Linked DNA regions of Alkaliphilus metalliredigens QYMF. The protein of the gene in region 1 interacts with the protein of each later gene in a pairwise test. Links are inferred from orthologs where the notes say so. Each region holds a gene or a part of one and is shown in the gene's direction. Other genes may lie near its edges.

The links.
Region 2: the proteins of eno (region 1) and rpe interact in binary tests that used the Escherichia coli proteins (3 or more experiments, as listed by UniProt). The link is inferred for Alkaliphilus metalliredigens QYMF from one-to-one orthologs.

Annotation. Positions count from the first base shown.
Region 1 is NC_009633.1:3,663,039-3,671,523, reverse strand. The notes cover bases 2,422-5,274. They hold eno (phosphopyruvate hydratase), read left to right. Parts: upstream 2,422-3,128; coding sequence 3,129-4,421; downstream 4,422-5,274. Other genes in these bases: AMET_RS17540 (sodium-translocating pyrophosphatase), read left to right, coding at 4,996-5,274; secG (preprotein translocase subunit SecG), read left to right, coding at 4,693-4,926; gpmI (2,3-bisphosphoglycerate-independent phosphoglycerate mutase), read left to right, coding at 2,422-3,102. Also shown: AMET_RS26640 (phosphoglycerate kinase), read left to right, coding at 1-793; tpiA (triose-phosphate isomerase), read left to right, coding at 806-1,552; more of gpmI, read left to right, coding at 1,567-2,421; more of AMET_RS17540, read left to right, coding at 5,275-7,011; AMET_RS17535 (DUF1294 domain-containing protein), read left to right, coding at 7,122-7,433; rnr (ribonuclease R), read left to right, coding at 7,734-8,485. UniProt on the Escherichia coli protein: Catalyzes the reversible conversion of 2-phosphoglycerate (2-PG) into phosphoenolpyruvate (PEP). It is essential for the degradation of carbohydrates via glycolysis.
Region 2 is NC_009633.1:2,791,309-2,797,744, reverse strand. What follows is about bases 3,072-5,853. They hold rpe (ribulose-phosphate 3-epimerase), read left to right. Parts: upstream 3,072-4,022; coding sequence 4,023-4,685; downstream 4,686-5,853. Other genes in these bases: AMET_RS13705 (IS1634 family transposase), read left to right, coding at 5,563-5,853; AMET_RS13710 (thiamine diphosphokinase), read left to right, coding at 4,698-5,333; rsgA (ribosome small subunit-dependent GTPase A), read left to right, coding at 3,142-4,020; pknB (Stk1 family PASTA domain-containing Ser/Thr kinase), read left to right, coding at 3,072-3,130. Outside these bases: 23S rRNA (adenine(2503)-C(2))-methyltransferase RlmN, read left to right, coding at 1-399; AMET_RS13730 (Stp1/IreP family PP2C-type Ser/Thr phosphatase), read left to right, coding at 430-1,179; more of pknB, read left to right, coding at 1,184-3,071; more of AMET_RS13705, read left to right, coding at 5,854-6,436. UniProt on the Escherichia coli protein: Catalyzes the reversible epimerization of D-ribulose 5-phosphate to D-xylulose 5-phosphate.

The DNA of each region.
Region 1 (8,485 bases):
TTCTAAGGAATTAGCTTCATTAGCGGATCTTTATGTAAACGATGCATTTGGAACTGCCCATCGTGCCCATGCTTCAACAGCAGGGGTAGCTAAATTTTTACCTGCAACCATGGGATTTTTGATTGAAAAGGAAGTAGACTTCATGGGGAAAGCCTTAGAAGCCCCTGAAAGACCCTTTGTAGCCATTCTAGGTGGCGCTAAAGTGTCAGATAAAATAGGCGTCATAGAAAACCTAATTGACAAAGTAGATGTATTGTTAATTGGTGGTGGGATGGCCTATACATTCTTAAAAGCAATGGGATATGAGATAGGAACATCATTATTAGAGGCAGAGAAAGTTGATTTAGCTAAGATGTTAATTAAGAAAGCCCAAGCCAATCATGTTGACTTATTATTGCCAATTGACACCGTGGTTGCTAGAGAATTTAAAGCTGATGCAACCTATGATACTGTCTCCATTGAGAGCATGCCTAAGGATATGATGGGATTAGACATTGGGAAGGACACAATTTCTTTATTTACTGAAAAAATAAAAACAGCCAAAACAGTTATTTGGAATGGACCCATGGGTGTGTTTGAAATGCCAGCATTTGCTGTTGGAACAAAAGAAGTCGCAAGAGCCATGGCAGAGAATGATGCAATCACCATAGTAGGTGGTGGCGATAGTGCAGCGGCTGCAGAGCAATTGGGATTTGCAGATCAAATGAGTCATATTTCTACCGGGGGTGGTGCGTCTTTAGAGTTCTTAGAAGGAAAGATTCTACCTGGTATTGATGTGTTAGAAAATAAATAGGAGGCGTATAGTATGCGTAAGCCAATTATTGCAGGTAACTGGAAAATGAACAAAACCGTAGCTGAAACATTACAGTTTATCAATGAGATACGGGATCAAGCGGAGACAACTGATGTGGAAGTGGTTTTATGCTGTCCATTCACTGCATTAAGTGAAGCGAAAAAAGCCTTGGGCGCTTCTAAAATAAAGCTTGGGGCCCAAAATATGCATTGGGAAGACAATGGCGCATTCACAGGAGAAATCTCTGCAGAAATGCTTAAGGAGCTTGGTGTGGATTACATCCTCATTGGACATTCTGAGAGAAGACAATACTTTAACGAGACCGACGAAACCGTCAACAAAAAGATAAAGAAGGCTTTAGAACAAAAATTAATGCCAATATTATGCGTGGGGGAAACCTTACAAGAAAGAGAAGCAGCCCAAACATTTGATGTAATCAAGAATCAGATAACCATAGATTTAGAAGGCATTTTACCAGATAGCATGAAGGATATTGTCATTGCATATGAGCCTATTTGGGCAATTGGAACAGGCAAGACCGCTTCTTCACAGGATGCCAACCATGTCATTGCCTATATTAGACAGCTAATCCAAGAAAAATATGACGATGGAATTTCAGAGACAGTTCGCATTCAGTACGGTGGTAGTGTGAAACCAGAAAATGCCACGGAAATCATGAATGAAGAAGACATTGACGGTGCCCTAGTAGGCGGTGCTAGCTTAAAAGCAGATGCATTTTTAGGAATTGTGAATTTCTAGAGAGGAAGAGATAAATGAAAAATCCTGTTGCATTAGTGATATTAGATGGTTTAGGAAATCGAGAAGGTGAGTTGGGCAATGCAGTGAAGAAGGCCAACTTACCTAATTACCACAGGTTGATGAGTCAATATCCCCATACGGAAGTTGAAGCCAGTGGTTTAGCAGTCGGGCTACCTGAAGGTCAAATGGGTAATTCGGAGGTAGGACATTTGAATATTGGAGCTGGAAGAGTTGTTTATCAGGAATTGACGCGGATCTCTCGAGCCATAGAAACTGGAGACTTTTTTAAAAATGAGCACTTTTTAAAACTACTTAGAAAATTAAAAACCAGTGGAAAAGCATTACATCTCATGGGTCTGGTTTCAGACGGAGGCGTACATAGTCACATGAATCATATTGTGGCGTTACTAAAGCTTGCGAAACGAGAAGGGCTAAAGCGAGTTTGCCTTCATTGCTTTCTTGATGGGAGAGATACACCACCCCAAAGTGGTCTGGATTATATCAAAAGCCTAGAAGCCAGTATAGCAGAAATTGGAGTGGGACGAATCGTTACCATTTCTGGACGCTACTATGCAATGGATCGAGATCAAAGATGGGAAAGAGTACAGCAGGCCTACGATGCCATGACTCTGGGCAAAGGAAGACTAGCTGAAGGGGCAATCACTGCAGTGGAGATGGCCTATTCATTAAAGGAAACAGATGAGTTTGTAATCCCAACTGTGATTCCAAATGATGAGGGAGAGTTTGAACTCATAGAGCCTGATGACGGCATCATTTTCTTTAACTTTAGACCGGATCGTGCCAGAGAAATGACCCGAGCCCTAATGGATGAAACCTTCGAAGGATTCAAAAGAGAAAAAGGATACTTCTCCTTAAACTTTGTATCCATGACTTCATATGATAAGACCATTGAAAATGCAGAGGTAGCATATCCGCCACAAAGCTTAGCAAACACATTAGGTGAATACATATCAAAGCAAGGCATAAAGCAGTTGAGAATGGCAGAAACGGAAAAATATGCACATGTGACCTTCTTCTTTAACGGTGGTGTGGAAATAGCAAATATAGGAGAACAACGAAAACTTGTACCCTCTCCTAAGGTAGCAACCTATGACCTGCAGCCAGAGATGAGTGCCTATGAGCTAACAGAAGAATTAATAAAAGAAATAGACAAAGATCAATATGACTTTATTGTGGTTAATTTCGCTAATCCTGACATGGTTGGCCATACGGGAATCGAAATTGCTGTGATCAAGGCATTAGAAACAGTAGATGAATGCTTAGGTAAGGTTATTGATAAACTAATTGAAAAGGGTGGCAAAGCCATTGTGACTTCAGATCATGGAAACGCAGAGGAAATGATTGATGAAGTGACAGGTGGACCCGTAACTTCCCATACAATAAACCCTGTACCATTAATCCTAGTAGGAGAAGAACAAACATCTTTAAGAGACGATGGGAAGTTGTGTGACATTGCCCCTACTCTACTAGAGATGATGAACTTATCAAAGCCACTAGAAATGACTGGGAAGAGCTTAATTAAAAAATAATTGGAAATTTGAGAGGAGAGAAACACATGACAATTATTAGTGATGTTTATGCAAGAGAAGTATTAGATTCAAGAGGGAATCCAACAATTGAAGTAGAGGTATACTTAGAAAGTGGTGTCTTGGGGAGAGCCATTGTCCCTTCAGGGGCATCCACTGGTGCATTTGAAGCCGTAGAATTAAGAGATGGAGATAAGGGACGTTACTTAGGAAAAGGTGTGTTAAAGGCAGTAGAAAATGTAAATGACATCATTGCTCCAGAAATTACAGGATTAGATGCATTAGATCAAGTGGCTATTGATAAAATAATGCTTGATTTAGATGGTACACCCAATAAAGCAAAACTTGGAGCCAATGCAATTTTAGGAGTTTCTATGGCTGTTGCAAAGGCAGCTGCTGAAGCCTTAGACATTCCTTTATTCCAATACTTAGGTGGCGTTAACGCAAAGCAGCTTCCAGTACCAATGATGAATATCTTAAACGGTGGTTCTCATGCTGATAATAATGTGGATATTCAAGAATTCATGGTGATGCCAGTTGGTGCTAAAACCTTTAAGGAAGCATTAAGAATGGGTACGGAAATATATCATAATCTAAAGGATGTTTTAAAAAGCAAGGGATTAGCCACAGGTGTAGGTGATGAAGGTGGATTTGCACCAAACCTATCCTCCAATGAAGAAGCACTACAAATTATTATGGAAGCAATCGAAGCAGCAGGATATAAGCCTGGGGTGGACATCAAGTTAGCCTTGGATGTTGCAGCAACAGAGTTTTATGACGAAGATGAAAAATTATACAAATTAACAGGTGAAGGTGTGACTAAAACGGCTGAAGAGATGGTAGACTTTTATGAAGCCTTAGTGAAGAAGTATCCAATTGTTTCAATTGAAGATGGTCTAAGCGAGGACGATTGGGAAGGTTGGAGAGTCATGACTGAAAGACTTGGAGATAACATTCAAATCGTTGGAGATGATTTATTTGTTACAAATACAGAACGACTAAAAAAGGGAATTCAAACAAAAACAGCCAATTCAATCTTAGTGAAATTAAATCAAATTGGAACCATTACAGAAACATTAGATGCCATTGAAATGGCCAAAAGAGCAGGATATACCACAGTCATCTCACACAGATCTGGTGAAACTGAGGATGCAACCATAGCTGACATAGCTGTAGCAGTTAATGCAGGCCAGATTAAGACCGGTGCACCAGCAAGAACGGATCGAGTAGCAAAATACAATCAGTTATTAAGAATTGAAGATATGCTAGGATTTACTGGACAATATATTGGAAACGAAGTGTTTTACAATATTAAAAAATAGTGTTAATATTAAGATGAGTGATGAGTAACTAAAATAGTTGCCATCATGCTAAAACTAGGTGCGTGTGCTTATTTTAGAGAGTAACCTATGAATGATGTTCAATAATGACAGAATAAAAATCACCGTAAATACCAATAATGAGTAAAAATACTCTTTATTGGTATTTACCTATTATTGGCTTTAGTTATGTAAAATGAATAATTAGGTTGATTTTTGTAAGCTTACTATGTTAAAATATGTATGTCAATCCCTTGATAGGAGGTGGAAAAATATGAGAATGTTTTTAATGATTCTTCAAGTCATCGCAAGCCTAGTACTTATTGGAAGTATTTTAATGCAATCTGGTAAAGGTGCAGGTCTTTCTGGAGCCATTTCAGGAGGCGGAGGCGCTGAGCAAATGTGGGGTAAAAAAGGTAAAGGTTATGAAGGAATGCTGAGCAAAGTCACAAAAGTGGGTGCAGTGATGTTTATCGTTGTGGCGGTTTTATTAGTTACAATTCAATAATGAGCATTATGAAGACTAATAAAGACTAAGGACTAAATAAAAAAGTAAATAACAGGAGGAACATAATAAATGGACTACTTGATATTGGCACCGATTGTAGGTGTGATAGCACTAATTTTCGCTTACATCCTTGCGGGGAAAATCAACGCGGTTGAAGCGGGCACTGACAGAATGAAGGAAATCGCTTCCTACATTCAAGAAGGCTCCATGGCTTTTTTAACAAGAGAGTATAAGAGTCTTGTTATTTTTGTAGTTGTACTATTTGTCGTATTAGGACTTGCAATTGGCTGGTGGACAGCAATTTGTTTCTTAATAGGTGCACTATTTTCAGCATTAGCTGGATTTTTTGGTATGCAAGTGGCAACAAAGGCAAATGTACGTACTGCCAATGGTGCTAGAGTAGGTGGTATGAACAAAGCACTAAGTGTTGCTTTTTCAGGTGGCGCTGTAATGGGAATGTCAGTAGTTGGACTTGGACTCTTGGGGATTGGAACACTATACTTAGTGATCTCTAATGTAACTGGAGATGCCGTGGAAGCTGCAGAAATCATAACTGGATTTGCATTAGGAGCATCTTCAATTGCTCTATTTGCCCGTGTGGGTGGCGGTATTTTCACTAAGGCTGCGGATGTTGGTGCAGACCTAGTAGGTAAAGTAGAAGCAGGAATTCCAGAGGACGATCCAAGAAACCCAGCGGTAATTGCGGATAATGTTGGGGACAATGTAGGAGACGTTGCTGGAATGGGTGCCGATTTATTTGAATCTTACGTTGGGTCAATTATTTCTGCCATTGCTTTAGGATTATTAGCATATGGATCAAACGGAGCATTATTTCCATTATTATTAGCAGCTATAGGAATCATTGCATCTATCATAGGAACTTTCTTTGTAAAAGGTGATGAAAATAGTGACCCTCATAAGTCTTTAAAAATGGGGACATATGTAAGTGGTGGGATCACAGTTATTGCGGCTTACTTTTTAAGCCAAATGCTATTAGGTTCGATTACAGGCTTTTTAGCAGTTGTCACAGGATTAATCGTAGGATTAGCCATTGGACAAGTAACTGAAATTTACACATCTGCAGAATTTAAGCACGTTCAAAAAATAGCTGACCAAAGTGAAACAGGAGCAGCAACAACCATTATTAGTGGACTAGCAGTGGGTATGGCTTCTACAGCATGGCCAATTCTAATCCTTGCGGTTGGTATCTTAGTTGCACATGGTGTAGCTGGATTATATGGTATTGCTTTAGCAGCAGTAGGAATGCTTGCCACAGCAGGTATGACCATCGCAGTAGATGCCTATGGGCCCATCGCTGACAACGCTGGTGGAATTGCTGAAATGTGTGATCTTCCTAAGGAAGTAAGACAAATTACAGATAAGCTGGATGCTGTTGGAAACACAACTGCAGCCATTGGCAAAGGGTTTGCAATTGGATCTGCTGCACTAACAGCACTTGCATTATTCGCAACCTATACAGCAGCAGTAAACTTAGAAATCATCAACTTAACAAGTCCTTCTGTTATTGCGGGAATGTTAATTGGTGGAATGCTGCCATTCTTATTCTCTGCTCTAACAATGGAAGCAGTAGGAAAAGCTGCTTTTGAAATGATTGAAGAAGTAAGAAGACAATTTAGAGATATTCCTGGAATTATGGAAGGAACTGCAACACCTGAGTACGCTAAATGCGTAGATATCAGTACAGCAGCAGCATTAAGAGAGATGATTATTCCTGGCGTACTAGCTGTAGTGGCACCAATCGCTACCGGTGTACTTTTAGGAACAGAAGCTGTCGGTGGATTGCTTGCAGGAGCCCTAGTTGCTGGCGTATTAATGGCGATTATGATGGCTAATGCTGGTGGTGCATGGGACAATGCTAAAAAGTATATAGAAGAAGGACATCACGGTGGAAAGGGTAGCGAACCTCACAAGGCCGCAGTTGTTGGAGATACAGTAGGAGATCCATTTAAGGATACATCTGGACCTTCAATTAACATCCTAATTAAGTTAATGACAATTGTGTCAGTTGTGTTCGCACCATTATTCTTACGATATGGTGGATTGTTAGGAAAATTCTTCGAGTAAACTAAAAACTAAGAGTCCTTAATCCTTGAGGTTAAGGGCTCTTTTTATGTGTGCCCTATGATAGAATACTTATTTTATTAAAGGTGAAGGTGTAAAGGAGTGGAAATGTTATGATCAAAGAATTTGCCAGTGCGTACAGTACAAGTGAGATTATCTACGGAAGTTATTTACTACTGATTAACTTCAGTTCCTTTATTTTAGTGTTCATCGATAAAAGAAAGGCAGAAAAAAAAGAATGGCGTATCAAGGAGGTGAGTTTGCTATTAATGGCTTTGGCGGGTGGAGGCGCAGGTGTGTTGATTGGAATGGTACTCTTAAAGCATAAAACCCATAAAAAGAAATTTACCATGGGAATTCCTTGTATTTACTTGTTGAATCAAATCATGCATCTGCTCATTTACTATTCCCTTAGACAATCCTAAATCCTCATGAAATACGACACAATGCAACAGTTTTTTTCATTTCCCGGGAAAAGTGTCAAAATACATAAGAAGCCATAAGAGATGCGAACATTTTGACAGTAGAAAAGAACACCAGATAAACAGGAATTTTCTGTTTATCTTTGAAAAATGATTAATGAATGCATTGAGAAGGGTATAATACTAAAGATAGTGAAATAGAAGTCCTTCACTTTTAGATAGGCACTTTATTAAATCACCATCATGTATAGAGTGTATATCAGATTAGAGGGGCAAGGATGAATTAAGATAGGAGGTTGAAAATTGACAATTAAAGATAAAATAGTAGAGTTTATGCGGGAGTCAGCCTACAGCCCGATGCTTGAAAATGAGTTGATGGAGTCATTAGACATTAATAAAGGTGAATCCAAAGACTTTTCCAAGCTTTTAGACGAGATGGAACAGGAAGGTTTCATTATTAAGACACGTAAAAAAAGATTTGGTGTACCTGAGAGAATGGGGCTGATTGTGGGAAGACTACAAGGACATGTAAAGGGTTTCGGATTTATCATTTCAGATAATCCTGAAGAGGATGATGTCTTTGTGCCTGCTAACCTAATGAATGGCGCCTTACATAATGATCGTGTCATTGCCCGAGTTAGTGTACCAACAACTCAATCCAAAAGATCAGAGGGAGACATTATACGAATACTGGTGCGAGCCAATGAAGAAATTGTGGGAACCTATGAAGATAGTCGAAGTTTTGGGTTTGTGGTAGCAGATGATGTGAAAATTAATGTTGATATTTTTGTATCTAAGAGTGAAGCAAATGGCGCTAAGAATGGCGATAAGGTTGTCTGTGCAATTACCAAATGGCCTGGAGCTCGGAGAAATCCTGAAGGAAAAGTAATTGAAATCATAGGACATAAGGATGATGCAGGAACAGATATTCTAGCCATTATGAGAAAACACAAATTGAACCCTAATTTTCCACAGGCAGTGGAAGCAGAGATTAAAGACTTGCCAGATGAAGTCCCAGATTCCGAAAAGAAAGATCGCGTGGATTTAAGAGATCT
Region 2 (6,436 bases), 870 kb from region 1 along the record:
CAATTAAGGAAACAGACAATGCCTATTGCTCAGAAATATACAATTGACCAATTAATTCAAAGTTGCTATGATTACTTAGAGAACAACAATCGAAGAATTACATTTGAATATGCATTGATTGAGGATGTTAATGATGGTGAAAAGGAAGCACATGAGTTGAGTAAGCTTTTAAAAGGGCTTTTATGTCATGTGAATTTAATACCCATTAACCCAATTGAGGAAAGAACCTATCAGAAATCCAAAGATAGTCAAGTAAAAAAGTTTCAGCAGATATTAAAAAGTAATGGTATCGAAGCCACAATTAGAAGAGAAATGGGAACGGATATACAGGGAGCCTGTGGACAATTAAGGCGAAAATATGTCGATGATCAGGAGAAAAAGGAAATTAGTGAAGTTTAGCGAAATATAACGAGGAATGGAGGGATGATCATGAATGTAGGGGCAATGAGTGATCCTGGTAAAGTAAGAGATATGAATGAAGATAATTACTGTGTCTATGATAATCATATTCAATTATATATGGTTGCTGATGGTATGGGGGGACATAATGGGGGTGAAGTAGCTAGCTTAATTGCGATTAATACAATTAAAGAACATGTGACCACATATATTGACCATGAATCAGAAGAAGCTTCAACTGTAGGTATACTCTATGAGGCTTTTAACAGAGCCAATCAGGAAATTCTGAAACGAGCAGTGGATGACATTAGTTGTGACGGGATGGGAACAACCGTAACACTTGGATTGGTTATTGGCAATACATTGTATGTTGGACATATTGGGGATAGTCGTGCGTATCTAATTGAAAATGGCGGAGTGCGACAAATCACACAGGATCACTCTTTGGTAGCGGAGCTAGTAAGAAATGGCAGTATTAGTGAAAGTGAAGCCATGAGGCACCCACAAAAAAATGTCATTACAAGGGCATTAGGAACTGACTTAAATATGAAAGTTGACATTTTTTCATTGGATTTTAACGGTGCTTCGGGATTAATCCTATGCACAGATGGATTAACTAATTTTGTAGATTTACACGAAATAGAAGAAGTCATTCTAGGATCTCAGGACCCACAAGAAAGTTGTGAGACTTTGGTGAAATTAGCTAATAAACGTGGTGGATATGATAACATTACTGTTGTTTTTGCAAAAATTAGTTTGATAGAGGCAGAAGGTAGGTGAAAAAATGATTGGTAAAACCTTAGGAAATCGATATGAAATTATAGAAAAGGTTGGAGGCGGTGGAATGGCCTTGGTTTACAAGGCAAAATGTACATTGCTTAACCGACATGTAGCCGTCAAAGTGCTACGATCAGAATTTACAAATGATAAGGATTTTATTGAAAAGTTTAAACAGGAGTCGCAAGCAGCAGCAAGTTTATCTCATCCTAATATTGTAAATATATATGATGTTGGACAAGAAGATGAAATTTATTATATTGTAATGGAATATGTAGATGGAATGACCTTAAAGCAACTCATTAATGAAAAAGGTATTTTGAATTTAAGAGAAATTATTAATTATACTAAGCAAATTGCAAATGCATTGCAGCACGCACATCAAAATCATATTATTCATCGGGATATTAAACCGCATAACATCTTAATGACAAAGGATAACCGTGCTAAAGTAACGGATTTTGGGATTGCATTAGCTGCTACCACATCTACTATCACTAATGCTGGAAGTGTCATCGGTTCGGTACATTACTTTTCACCTGAACAAGCAAGGGGTGGATATACTGATGAAAAATCAGATTTTTATGCATTAGGAATCGTTATGTATGAGATGATTACTGGTGTTGTTCCCTTTGAGGGAGACAGTCCAATTACAGTGGCACTAAAACAAATTCAAGAAAAACCCGCTGCCCCTTCAACTGTTAATCCAGATATTCCCAAAGGATTAGAAAATATTATACTTAAGCTTATTGAGAAGGAACAATCATTAAGGTATGGAAGTGCAGAATTATTAATAAATGATCTAGATAAGTTAAGTAGAGATCCTGAAACAATAATCTACCGTGATGAAGATGAGGAACAAGATTGTCCTACTCAAGTGATTCCTATGATTAAAACAGAAGAATCCTCTAGGAACAATATAAAAAATCAAACTGGTGGTAGGGTTAAAAAATCAAAGGGACCTAAAAAGTTGGTTGTGGCAGCAGCAGTCCTGGCAGCATTTATTATGGCTATTGTTGTTACTGTAGGCTTATTTTATGCTGGGGATATTTTTAGAAATGAAGACGTGAAAGTACCGGATTTTGAAGGTAAAGAAATTGGATTAGTCAGAGATGAGGTTAAAGAACTAGGATTAGAATTAACTGAGGATATGAGAAGAAGTACAGAAGTTGCGGTAGGCCATGTGATTCAGCAAAATCCATCGAAAGGAATGACGGTTAGAAAAGGATATACAGTCAAAGTAACCGTAAGCTCCGGGGCTGAAGAGGTGGAAGTTCCTGATCTATTTCATGAAGACGTTGTTGATGCCCTTCTGATTTTGGAGGAGCAAAACTTAGTTAGTGGAGATGTTTTGTATGATTTTAGTGATCTTCCTATCGGTACGATTATGATCCAGAGTCCACTGCCAGGAGCTCGAGTTAAACAAGGCTCTGCTGTGAATTATACACTCAGTAAAGGACCTGAGAAAATGACTTACACTATGCCAAAGGTAGTAGGGGAGCCTTTGGAGGTAGCAAAAGGAATCATTCGGCAAACAGGGCTACAGGTAGGCACAGAAGATGAGGACTTTAGTGAGCAGTATGAAAAAGGAATCGTTATCAGGCAAAGTGTACCTGCAGAAACAGAAGTAGAAGAAAATACAATCGTTAACCTAGTTGTCAGTAAAGGGGCAGAAGTCATTGAACCTGAGGAGGAAGATCCGGTAGATGTGGAACCGGAAGAGACAGCATCAACTAAGACCATCGAAATCAATCTAAGAAACTACACAAATATGGTGACAGTCGAAATCAGACAATTGATAAATGGAGGAGAAGAGTCGATTTATTTCAAAGAACATAATATCGCTGAAGAAGGAAGTCAACTGTATGTTCCCATAAGAGAGTCTGGGACACACCGATTCCAAGTATACATTGATGATGAAAAGCAGGGCGCTATCATTGAGATCGACTTTTAGGGAGGAATCTAATGAGTAAAGGGAAATTAATTAAAGGAATCGCTGGATTTTACTATGTGGAAGTTAATAAAGAAGTATATGAATGTAAAGGTCGAGGGATTTTAAGAAAGAAAAAGCTAACACCACTGGTTGGTGATTATGTAGAAATCACAGTGACTGATGAGGATAATAAGAAAGGTATGATAGACGATATTTTCCCACGAAAAACAGAGTTGATTCGTCCCACTGTGGCTAATGTAGATCAAGTGATTGTTGTATTTTCAGTTACACAACCAGATCCACATTTATCGCTACTAGATCATTTCTTAATTTTGGCAGAGACCCAGAATATTGATGTGGTCATATGCTTAAACAAACTTGATCTGGTACAAAGAGAAGATGTAGCAGAGTTAGTCGGGATTTATGAAAAGGTGGGATATCCAGTGATTTTAACCAGTCAAAATGATTCTATTGGATTAGAACAGCTTGAGAAAGTCTTGAGGGGGAAAACCACGGTCTTTGCCGGACCATCGGGAGTTGGGAAATCAACACTCCTCAATCGAATCCTCCCCCATGTCACTTTGCAAACCGGAGAACTAAGTAGTAAAATTGCCAGGGGAAAGCATACCACACGGCATGTAGAGCTAATTTCCTTAGAAACAGAGGGGTGGGTAGTCGACACCCCTGGCTTTAGTTCACTCAATATTGATTTTTTGAAAGAAGAAGAGCTAGCAGACTATTTTATTGATTTTGAACCCTTTGCAAAGGACTGTAGGTTCCTATCCTGCGTTCATTTGAATGAGCCCATCTGTGGGGTTAAAACAGCATTGAAAGCAGGACAGCTTGTTCAGAGTCGCTATAATAGCTACTTGCAAATGATAGGAGAAATTAAAAAAAACAGGAGGTATTAGTGATGATTCAATTAGCGCCATCTATTTTATCAGCAGATTTTGCAAACCTAGAACAAGAGATTAAAAAAGTAGAAGAAGCCGGCTGCGATATGTTACATATCGATGTGATGGATGGTCACTTTGTGCCAAACATTACATTGGGTCCTCCTATTATTAAAAGCTTGAAGAACAAAACGAAATTACCATTCGATGTACACTTAATGATTGAAAATCCAGACCAATACATCGCGCAGTTTGTTGAGGCTGGAGCAGATATTATTACAGTACACAGTGAGACCTGCATCCATTTACATCGTACAATTCAACTGATTAAAGGGTGTGGAATTAAGGCAGCTGTCGCATTGAATCCATCTACACCCCTTGTTATGATTGAGAATGTACTTGAAGAGCTAGATATGGTACTGCTGATGACAGTGAATCCAGGATTTGGAGGACAAAAACTGATTCCAAACATGCTAGAAAAGATTGCTAGGTTGAAAAGAATGATTGATGAAAGGGGATTAAAGATAGACATTCAGGTTGATGGTGGTGTGAATCTTGAAAATATTAAACAGATTGCAGAAGCAGGCGCCAATATTATTGTAGCTGGATCTGCTATATTTAATAGCACTGATATTCCTGAAACCGTGAAGAGGTTAAAGGAAAATGCCTCAAGTAACCTATAGGCTGGTGAGACGATGAAGGTTGTAATCATAACCAATGGACAAATCAATGATTTAGATTTTGTGAAGGCGGAACTACTCAAAGCAGACTATATCATATGTGCTGATGGAGCTGCAAAGTATTTGATGGATTTAGAGATCCTTCCTGATCAACTTGTTGGTGATTTGGATTCCATTGAAGAAGGTGTTCTGAACTGGGTTCAAAAGAATGAGGTGGCAATCAAGCAGTTCCCTAGAAAGAAAGATCAAACGGATACGGAATTAGCTGTTGAATTTGCCTTTCATAAGAATCCTTCTGAAATTACCATTTTAGGGGCAATGGGTTCGAGGATGGATCATAGTTTAGCCAATATGTTCCTACTGGTTAAAGTAATTGAGCAAAGAATTCTGGGTAAAATTCTTGATGAGAATAATGAGGTGACAATTGTTAAGGATAATATCAGGGTAAACGGAAATCCAGGGGAGAATATATCTGTGATTCCTATTGGAGGGATGGTTAGAGGTGTCACGTTAACAGGCGTGACCTATCCTTTAAATGATACGGATATTCCTATGGGAAGCTCCTTAGGGATCAGTAATCAATTCAAAGAAGGAAGTGCTGGCATCTCTATTAAGGAGGGCCTGTTGTTAGTGATAAAATCTAAAGAATAATCATAAAATGTTACTAAAGGATGGGATTGACATCTTTTAGTGACATTTAATTTTTTTTTGAATAGAATAGTAATACCTGACTTCAGAACATAAATTCAGAACAAATGATGAGTAAATGTTTAAATTTGAACATTTCTCATTATTTTTTTGTTTATTTACGCCCACGACTTGTCGTGGTGAATAATATGATGTATAATGTAGTTAGAGGGATTTTATGGAGGGATTGTGCATGTATATTAGTAAATCTAAAAGACCAAATGGTAAGTATTTCATATCAATTGCTAAGGGGATTAGAGATCCTGAAACTAAGAAATCAAAAAAAATTCAGATTAAAGGTTTTGGTACTCATGATTTGGATTCTAAATCAGGTAAGAAAGCTCTTGTGCAAGCTGAAGCTGAGCTAAAAGAAATGATTAGACTAGATGAAGCTTCTCGAGGATTTGAAAACTTTGAAGATTTTATTGTATCCATGTCAAAAGATAAGCTTTCTCTTAAGCATAAAAATATTGGCTATCTACCATACTTAGAAATCTTTAACCAATTGGAATTACAAAGTTTCTTTTCTAAGATGGTCAAAGACTCTAAACTTGATTATTCTTTTAGCGATATGATGTTCTATCAAGTACTTGGTAGATTATTCAATCCTTCTAGTAAGCTTGAAGTAGCTACTAGAAAGGATGATTTCCTGTATGATTTTAATTTTGTAAATAACGATAATATTTATTCCTCTTTGGATGTTTTTTCTGGATTTAATAAACATAAATCTAAAGCGTTACAAGATGGCATTCAAGTCATAAACGATATGGAGATTCTCTTAGATACCGTTGATTCAGAGGCTAAAAAAATATTAGAAACTAACATAAACAATACCTCTCACGAATTAGAAGAACTAATAACGTCTTATGATAGTAATTTTGAAATGAATGAAAACAAACTTTTCAAACATCTCAATAAACATATGGAAAAGATTGTTCCAGAAAGAAATATATCTTTAGCCTTTTATGACTGCACAACCTATTACTTTGAGTCTTTTGATGAAGACGGTTTTAGAGAAAGAGGCATGAGTAAGGATAATAAAAGAAATGAAACACAAGTGGTTATGG